2 regions of the Halomonas sp. BN3-1 genome follow, and region 1 is predicted to be linked to the other one. Evidence: riboswitches for the same ligand, from Rfam matches in the RefSeq annotation. Region 1 holds a riboswitch; the other holds the start of a gene.

Region 1 (4,105 bases):
ATGGATCGCCGCCAGGAGGACGACTACCGCATCCGGGTACATGACTCCAGCGGCCTGCTGATGGCCACCAGCACCGGCGAGTGGACATGGCGCGTGCTGGAAAACCCCGAAAGCCTCCAGATCTCCGGGCTGCAGGACACCTCGCCCAAGGGCTATGGCCTGGTCCAGCGGCCCCAGCACTTCAACGCCTACCTGGACATGGAGGCCCGCTACGAGCGTCGCCCCAGTCAGTGGGTCGAACCCCAGGGCGAGTGGGGTGAAGGCCACGTCGAGCTGGTGGAGATCCCCACCGACAGCGAGGCCCACGACAACATCACCGCCTACTGGGTGCCCGCCACCCCGCTGATGGCCGGCGACTCCCGCACCTATCGCTATCGTACCTGGACCTTCGGCGACACCCCCACGGCCGAGCCGCTGGCTCGTGTGGTGCGTTCGCGCCAGGGCTGGGGCGGTGTGCCGGGACAGAGCGATCCCCCCGACGAGCGCCTGCGCCAGTTCATCATCGACTTCCGCGGCGGTGAGCTCGAGGGACTCGATGCCAGCCAACCGGTCGAGATGACCCTGACCACCTCCAGCGGCGAGACCGCCGAGGCCAAGGTCACACCGCTGCCCGACGACGACACCTGGCGCGCCAGCTTCACGCTGCTGCCCGATGGCGACCAGCCCGCTGATATCCGCCTGACTCTCATGCTTCGTGGCGAGCGCCTGAGCGAAACCTGGAACAGCATCTGGAGCCCCTGATGAACGCCCATACTCCCGAGGTACCCTGGCCACGCCTGCGACGTCTTGGCGTCGGCCTGGCCATTGCCGCCACCACGGCGCTGGGGGTCTGGACCATGTTCAGGATCCTCTACGTGGAGGGCATCAGTCCGCTCGAGATGGCGATCATCGGCCTGTTCGCGATCACCTTCGGCTGGATCACCATGGCCTTCTGGAGCGCGCTGATCGGCTTCGTGCTCAACCTGACCGGGCGTGACCCGCTGAGCCTGAAGCCGCGCCATTCCTATCCCATGCGGCCCGAAGGCTCCCACTCCCGCACCGCCCTGGTGATGCCGATCCACAACGAGGACGTGCTGCGAGTCGCCGCCGGACTCGAGACCACCTGCAAGGATCTGGATGACCTGCCGCAAGGCATCGAGGTGGAAGCCTTCGTGCTCAGCGACAGCACCGACGACGAGGTGGTGGCCGAGGAAAAGGCCGCCATGGCCGAGCTCCAGAAGCGCCTGGAAGGCCACTGCCAACTGCACTACCGCCACCGTGACAGTAACGTCGGGCGCAAGGCAGGCAATCTGGGCGACTTCTGCACCCGCTGGGGCAGCCACTACGACTACATGCTGGTGATCGACGCCGACAGCCTGATGAGCGGCACGACCGTCATCGAGCTGATCGACGAGATGATGGCCAACCCGCGCCTTGGCCTGTTGCAGACGGTGCCGATTCCAGTGCGCCAGGACAGCCTGTTTGGCCGCGCCAACCAGTTCGCTGCTGCACTCTACTCGCCGATGCTGGCCAGCGGTCTGAGCTTCTGGCACGCCACCGCGGCCAACTACTTCGGCCACAACGCCATCATTCGCGTGGACGCCTTCACCGATGCCTGTGGCCTGCCGGAGCTGCCCGGCAAGCCACCGCTGGGTGGCGATATCCTGAGCCACGACTTCGTCGAGGCGGCGCTGCTGCGCCGTGCCGGCTGGCAGGTGCGCATGCGCACCGACCTGGGCGGCAGCTTCGAAGAGATGCCGAGTCATATCCTCGACTACGCCAAACGCGACCGGCGCTGGGTCCAGGGCAATCTGCAGCATATGCGCCTGCTTGGCGGGCGCGGACTGCACGTGCTCAGCCGTCTGCACTTCTTCTTCGGTGCCCTCGCCTACCTGTCGTCGCTGGTGTGGCTGGCGATCCTGGTGATCAGCACCATCGACGCCCTGATCCGGGCGCTGGTGCCGACCAACTTCTTCACCTCGAGTTCGCAGCTGTTTCCCGACTGGCCGATCGCCCCACCCAACCTGATCATGCCGCTGCTGATCGGCACCCTGGGCATGCTGCTGATGCCCAAGGTACTGGGGCTGGTGCTGGGGCTGATCCAGAACCCGCAGGCCTATGGCGGACGGGCCCGGCTCGTCGCCAGCATGCTGCTGGAGACGCTGTTTGCCATGCTCATCGCGCCCTTGATGATGGTGTTCCACAGCCGTTTCGTGATTCAGGTACTGAGCGGCCGCACCGTGGCCTGGGATCCACAGTCCCGCGAGGGCCGCGCCCTGCCCTGGAAGGAAGCCTTTCGCCACACCTGGCTATGGTCACTGATCGGCGCCTTGTGGGCGCTGGTGACCTGGGCCTTCACCCCGAGCTTCTTCATCTGGCTGACGCCGGTGTGGCTCGGCCTGGTGATGGCCGCCCCGCTGGTCCGCTGGAGCTCCAGCCTGAGCATCGGCCGGGCCCTGAGGCGCGCCGGCCTGTTGCTGGTCCCGAGCGAGACCCACCCCCCGGCGGTGGTAGGCGAGCTTCGCATCGCCAAGGCACCGCCGCCGCCGGCGACCCCGGCCGAGCCGCCACGGGAAATCCCCCGCGAGATGCCGGTGCAGTCCTTTCGCGAGCACGGCACGGAATCGGCGCCGGAGGTCTCCGGCGAGAAGTCCATCGACTGAGCCGGATCCACCCCGCTTTCACCCTGGTGGACACCCCGGCAAGCCGTGCTAGACTCGATCCAGACTCGCTTGACGGGGTGCCGGTGAATCCGGCTGAGATGGCGCAGGGCCAGGGTGACGAATCACCGGCCGCCAGCGCCGATCCCGTGGAACCTGATCCGGGTGCGGTGTGGCTTCACACCTTGAACCGGCGTAGGGAATCAGGCGGTGGTGCCAGCCCCTGCGCGCGCACCTCCCTCCTTTCTCGTCGCCGTGTCCTTGGCCGCCGCTCTCCGGACCCGCACCAACCGGAGGCAACATGGGCTACCGCTTTACCGATCTTGTCGACGCCTGCCGCGATGACTGGCACGCCTACATCGAACACGACTTCGTGCTCGCCCTTGGCCGTGGTGAACTGGCCGACGCCAGCTTCCGTCACTATCTGAAGCAGGACTATCTGTTTCTGCTGCAGTTCTCCCGGGCCTACGCCCTGGCGGCCTACAAGAGCCACAGCCTCGACGAGCTGCGCGGCGCCTTCGACGGCATGAAGACCATCCTCGACGTGGAACTCGGCCTGCATCTCGCCTTCTGCCGCGACTGGGGCATCGGCGAGGCCGAACTCGCCGAGCTGCCCGAAGCCCGCGCCACCCTGGCCTATACCCGCTACGTGCTGGACGCCGGCAGCCGCGGCGACCTCTTGGACCTGCACGTGGCGCTGGCCCCCTGCATGGTCGGCTACGCCGATATCGCACGAAACCTCAACGCCCGTTCGGACACCCTGCGCGGTGCCGACAACCCCTTCGACGCCTGGATCGCCATGTACGAAAGCGACGACTTCCAGGCCGCCGCACGCCAGGAGCAGGCCTGGCTCGATGATCAGCTTGGCCAGGTATCCGGCGAGCGCTTTGCGCGACTGTCACGGATCTTCGCCGACGCAACACGACTCGAGATCGACTTCTGGCAGATGGGGCTCGATCTAAGCGACTAACACAATCAGCACCACGCTTGACGGGGGGCCGCCAGAGGCGGCTGAGATCATGCAGCGCATGGGACCCGTTGAACCTGATCTGGGGGTAACCCCGATGCCATGGCATCGCGGTGAGGACCAGCGTAGGGATCAAGCGCTCAAGGCCCAGGCCACGACGCTCCCTCCTTCCTCACGCGATGCCCACAACAACGACAGCACCCAGTGCCGTGAGAAGGACAAGCCAATGCCGCTCGATCAACCCGTTTCCTCAAACAAACCCCGCCATAGTGCGCACTTCCTGGCCGAGACCGCCCAGGTCGACCAGGCCGCGGTTACGCCCCTGCCGGGTTCGCGCAAGGTCTATGTAAAGGGCTCCCGCGACGACCTGCGGGTGCCGTTTCGCGAGATTTCGCTGTCAGCGACCCGCACCTCCGGGGCCGACGAAGCCAACCCGCCGCTGCTGGTCTACGATACCTCCGGCCCCTACACCGATCCCCAGGTCGAGGTCGACCTGCGT
Region 2 (4,105 bases), on a different contig from region 1:
CTCCGATATCGGTGCGATTTACCCCGGTATGGACATCCCGCAACAACTGGATCATCGAGCGATACTCGGAGACGTCCTGGATGATGGCGTAGAAGCCCATCACTTCATCTTCCACCACGTCCGGCAGATAGTGGACCTTGAAGTAGATCTGGCGACCGTCCTGGAGCACCAGGGAATCCTCGTAGCTGACCTCCTGCCCCGCCAGCGCCAGATCGAAACGTGGCCGGATCTTGGCGTAGGAGTCTGCATCGAGCACCGAAGACACCGGCTGCCCCATCAGCGCCTCGGCAGGCTGGCCGATGAAGTCGAGGTAGGCACGATTGTTGAAACGGAAGCAGAAGTCGCGGTCGACGTAGGCCACCATCACCGGCAGATGGTCGGCCATCCGCGCGATGACACCGCGGCTTGCCTTCTGCCGAGCCGACAGTCGCAGCACCAGCCCACCATCGGCCAGGCGACAGCAGCTACCATCGCCCAGTTGCAGCGGCATCGAAGGCTTGGCAGCGTGAGCGGCACCCCGGGATGCCAAGGCTTCGGCGACCCTGGCGACCTCGCCAGGCAGCTCTGCCAGCCCCCGCCCGATCCAGACCTCTCCAGGCTCGCCCAGCACGCTCACGGCATCACCGACCACGTCGTACACCTGCAACTCCGGCGTCAGGCGTACCAGCACCGTTCCGGACGACACCAATGCCTCTTCCACCCAGGCAAAACGCTCCATGAGGACAACTCCTTGCGTAAGCCCTGCCCTGGACCGGCAGCAGGTCAATACCCTGGCGGCTCGCGTGCCGTCTTCTCTAGCCTATGAAAAGATGCTTATAGATGCCGGGTTATTTCGCTTGCCCGCTTCCACGTTATGCTGGCGTCGCCGACACCGCCGCGGGAGCTGCCCATGAACCACCAGGACCTTGTCGCCATCGAACACGCCCTGACGCTGGCCAATCGCGGGGATACCAGCTGGCTTTGCACGCGTCTGGACACCCTTGCTCCCGCCTTCCCCCACCTGAGCGTCACCAGCGATGCCGATGGCCCCGGGTACGCCGGACAGCCCATCTTGCTGCCCCAGGCCCGGGACGGCGGCGCCTGTCTGGTCAATATCGACAACAACGCCAACGATGGCACCCCCTGCCTGGTCGAGCGCCTGTCACCGAGCAGCGAGACCCTGGTGCACCTGGAGGTCATCCATGCAACGCTCGCCGGCCAGCCATCGCTGATTCGCCGCGTCAGCCTGGGCAGTACGTCCATGAACCTGCAGCGACCCACGCCAACCAGTCCGCTGGTCCAGATCGGCGACGACGTCGTCGAGGTGCTGATCCAGCCGGCCTTGCGTCTGGTGCTGACCGGCCACTCCCCGGTCAATGCCGACCTGGCGCGCCAGGGACAACGGCTCGGCTTCGAAGTCATCCTGTGCGCCCCGGACTACCCCGACACGCATCACTCGACAGCGCCCCTGCCGGCAGGCGTCGAGTTCCAGCGCGCGCCCGCAGCTCCCTTCCTGCGCGGCGGCGGCGGGCACCGACGCACCCTGGTGATGGACGCCACCGACGCCTCGACCATTGCGCGAGCGAGCCGCGAGGCCTGCTGTCATGGCTATCTGGCGATGACTGACATCGATCCAAGCCGAGCGGCGAACTGGCTTTACGATGGCTGGCACAGCCTGCGCACCTCGCCCACCGTCTGACGCCCCGTCGCTGCGGCCAAAGCGCCAATTGACAGCCATCGGAGGCGGTCCTACGCTGTGCGCATTCCTGGGGGAGCCTGACGGCTGAGATTCCGCATCACGCGGTAACCCTTTGAACCTGATCCGGGTCATGCCGGCGAAGGGAAGGATGGTTGCGTTATCTCCTCTTTCTTCCTGTCCGCCGCTCGTCCCGCCTGTCCACCGGTCCCTGCGGACAACGACAAGAAAGAGGTCTTCTTTCGATGATGCTCGATCCCACCTGGACGGCGCTGTGGCTTCTGCTGTGCGCCGCCATCTTTGCCATCCCCGGCCTGATCTATGCCCGACGTCGTCAGGGCGGCCTGGATGACTACATCTCGGCTCGCAACAGCCAGAACACCCGCGCCACGGTGTTGACCCTGGTGGCCACCACCCTGGGCACCTGGATCCTGTTCGGCCCCGCCCAGGCGGCCACCTGGGGCGGCATCGGCGCCGTACTCGGCTATGCGCTGGGTTCCATGGTCCCGCGCCTGGTGATGATCCCGCTGGGACGACGCATGCGTGAGCTGATCCCCGAAGGCCACGGCCTTACCGAGTTCGTGATCCATCGCTACGGGCGCACCATGTACGCCTTCACCCTGACGATCATGCTGTTCTATCTGTTCATCTCGCTGGCGGCAGGCCTCACCGCAATCGCCCATATGGTCACCCTGCTGGCGCCGATCCCGCTGTGGCTGACCGCCTGCGTAGTGATGATCGCGACCCTGCTCTACACCTTCTACGGCGGCCTGCGCACCACCATCTTCACCGACAAGGTACAGATGCTGGTGATCCTGCCGTTGCTGGCGCTGCTGCTGGTGTTCGGCTGGCAGGCCGCCGGCGGCGTCGCGCCGACGCTCGAGGGCCTGCAGGAACGTGCGCCTCAGTTGCTGGATGTCACCGATGCCGGTGGCCTGCGTGCCGGCCTGACGTTCTTTATCGCGGTGATGCTGACCGGCCTGTTCTACCAGGGTACCTGGCAACGCATCTACGCCGCCCGGGACAGCAAGGTGCTGCGGCGGGGCTTCTGGATCGCAGGGCTGTTCAACTTTCCGGTGATCGTGCTGATGGGCCTGTTCGGCCTGGCGTTCGTCGGCCTCGGGCTCGAGGGAGACGGCTCGGTGGCGCTGTTCAGCGTGCTGCTGTCCGAGGTGCCGCTGTGGTTCGCCCTGGCCCTGATTCCGCTGGGTCTGGCCCTGGTGATGAGCAGCGCCGACACCACCGTCAACGCCACCTCCAGCATCATCGCCGTCGACATGCACCGGCTGCTGCCCCAGGCCAGCGAAGCCACCCTGATGCGCCTGGCACGCTGGCTGATCGTCGCCGCAGCGGTGCCGGTGACCTGGGTGGCAGCCCAGGGCTACAGCGTGCTCTATCTGTTCCTGCTGGCGGACCTGCTGTGCTCGGCGGCGGCCTTCCCGGTGTTCTTCGGTCTGTTCAATCGCCGCTACGACGGGCGCAACGCGGTCCTCAGCACCGCTGCAGGGCTGGTCGCCGGGCTGGCGATGTTCCCGTCTCCCAGCGGCGGTACCGCCACCCTGCTGGAATCCTTCCTGCTGGCGGCCTTCGTGCCGGTGCTAGTCTCGCTGGTGCTGATGAAGCTGCTGCCATCCCGCCAGGACTATGACTTCACCCGCATGGGCAGTCTGGTGCGGCGTTTCCAGAGCTGACACCGCCACGCTGACAGCCTGGCAAGGCGTGATAAAAAACAGCGGGACGTGCTGACGCGTCCCGCTGTTGTCGTTTCAAGGCCTGGCGATCAGGGGCCCTGGCAGTTCCGGCTCATCAGCGCTCGGGACGCGCCAGCCCCAGGTGGTCGCGCAGGGTGCGGCCCTGGTACTCGCGTCGAAACAGCCCGCGGCGCTGCAGTTCCGGTACCACTTGTTCGACCACGTCCTCGATGCTGTCCGGCAGCGACGGCGGCATCAGGTTGAAGCCGTCCGCCCCGCCCTGCTCGACCCAGCGCTGCATCTCGTCGGCGATACGCTCCGGGGTGCCGACCATGGTGCAGTGGCCGCCACCGGCGGCGAGCCGTCCCAGCAACTGGCGCAGCGTCGGTCGTTCGCTCTCGATGATCCGCAGAATCGTGGCGTAGCGCCCCTTGGGCCCGCTGAAGGCCTCCAGTGGCGGCAACTCGGGCACCGGGGCATCCAATTCCCAGTCGCTCACGTCCTGACCGATGAACTGACTCAACTGGCGCCGGGAGCTGTCCACCGGCAACAGTTCGTCGAGCTCCCTCTGCTTGCGTCTGGCCTCCTCTTCGGTGGAGCCGACGTAGGTGACAAGCCCCGGCATGATCGCGACCTTCGGTCTGCCCGCGGCCTTTACCCTGGCCTGAAGATCGCTGTAGTAGGCCTGGGCCGAGGGCAGATCGTAGGCCACCGCGTAGATGGCCTCTGCGTAGCGCGC

Evidence for each region. Region 1 has a riboswitch for thiamine pyrophosphate ahead of tenA (thiaminase II). Riboswitches for the same ligand answer to the same signal wherever they lie in the genome.
Region 2: another riboswitch for thiamine pyrophosphate. It lies ahead of C9F12_RS19355 (sodium:solute symporter family protein); the one in region 1 lies ahead of tenA (thiaminase II).

The regions. Positions count from the first base shown of each region.
Region 1 covers NZ_PYVV01000013.1:54,155-58,259, forward strand. Annotated here, with positions in the region: gene C9F12_RS17100 (glucan biosynthesis protein) at 1-741, shown strand, start outside; gene mdoH (glucans biosynthesis glucosyltransferase MdoH) at 741-2,642, shown strand; TPP riboswitch at 2,706-2,859, shown strand; gene tenA (thiaminase II) at 2,941-3,609, shown strand; TPP riboswitch at 3,621-3,755, shown strand; gene thiC (phosphomethylpyrimidine synthase ThiC) at 3,833-4,105, shown strand, end outside.
Region 2 covers NZ_PYVV01000016.1:95,429-99,533, reverse strand. Annotated here, with positions in the region: gene C9F12_RS19365 (diguanylate cyclase) at 1-718, opposite strand, end outside; gene C9F12_RS19360 (hypothetical protein) at 890-1,678, shown strand; TPP riboswitch at 1,738-1,840, shown strand; gene C9F12_RS19355 (sodium:solute symporter family protein) at 1,921-3,366, shown strand; gene C9F12_RS19350 (LLM class flavin-dependent oxidoreductase) at 3,482-4,105, opposite strand, start outside.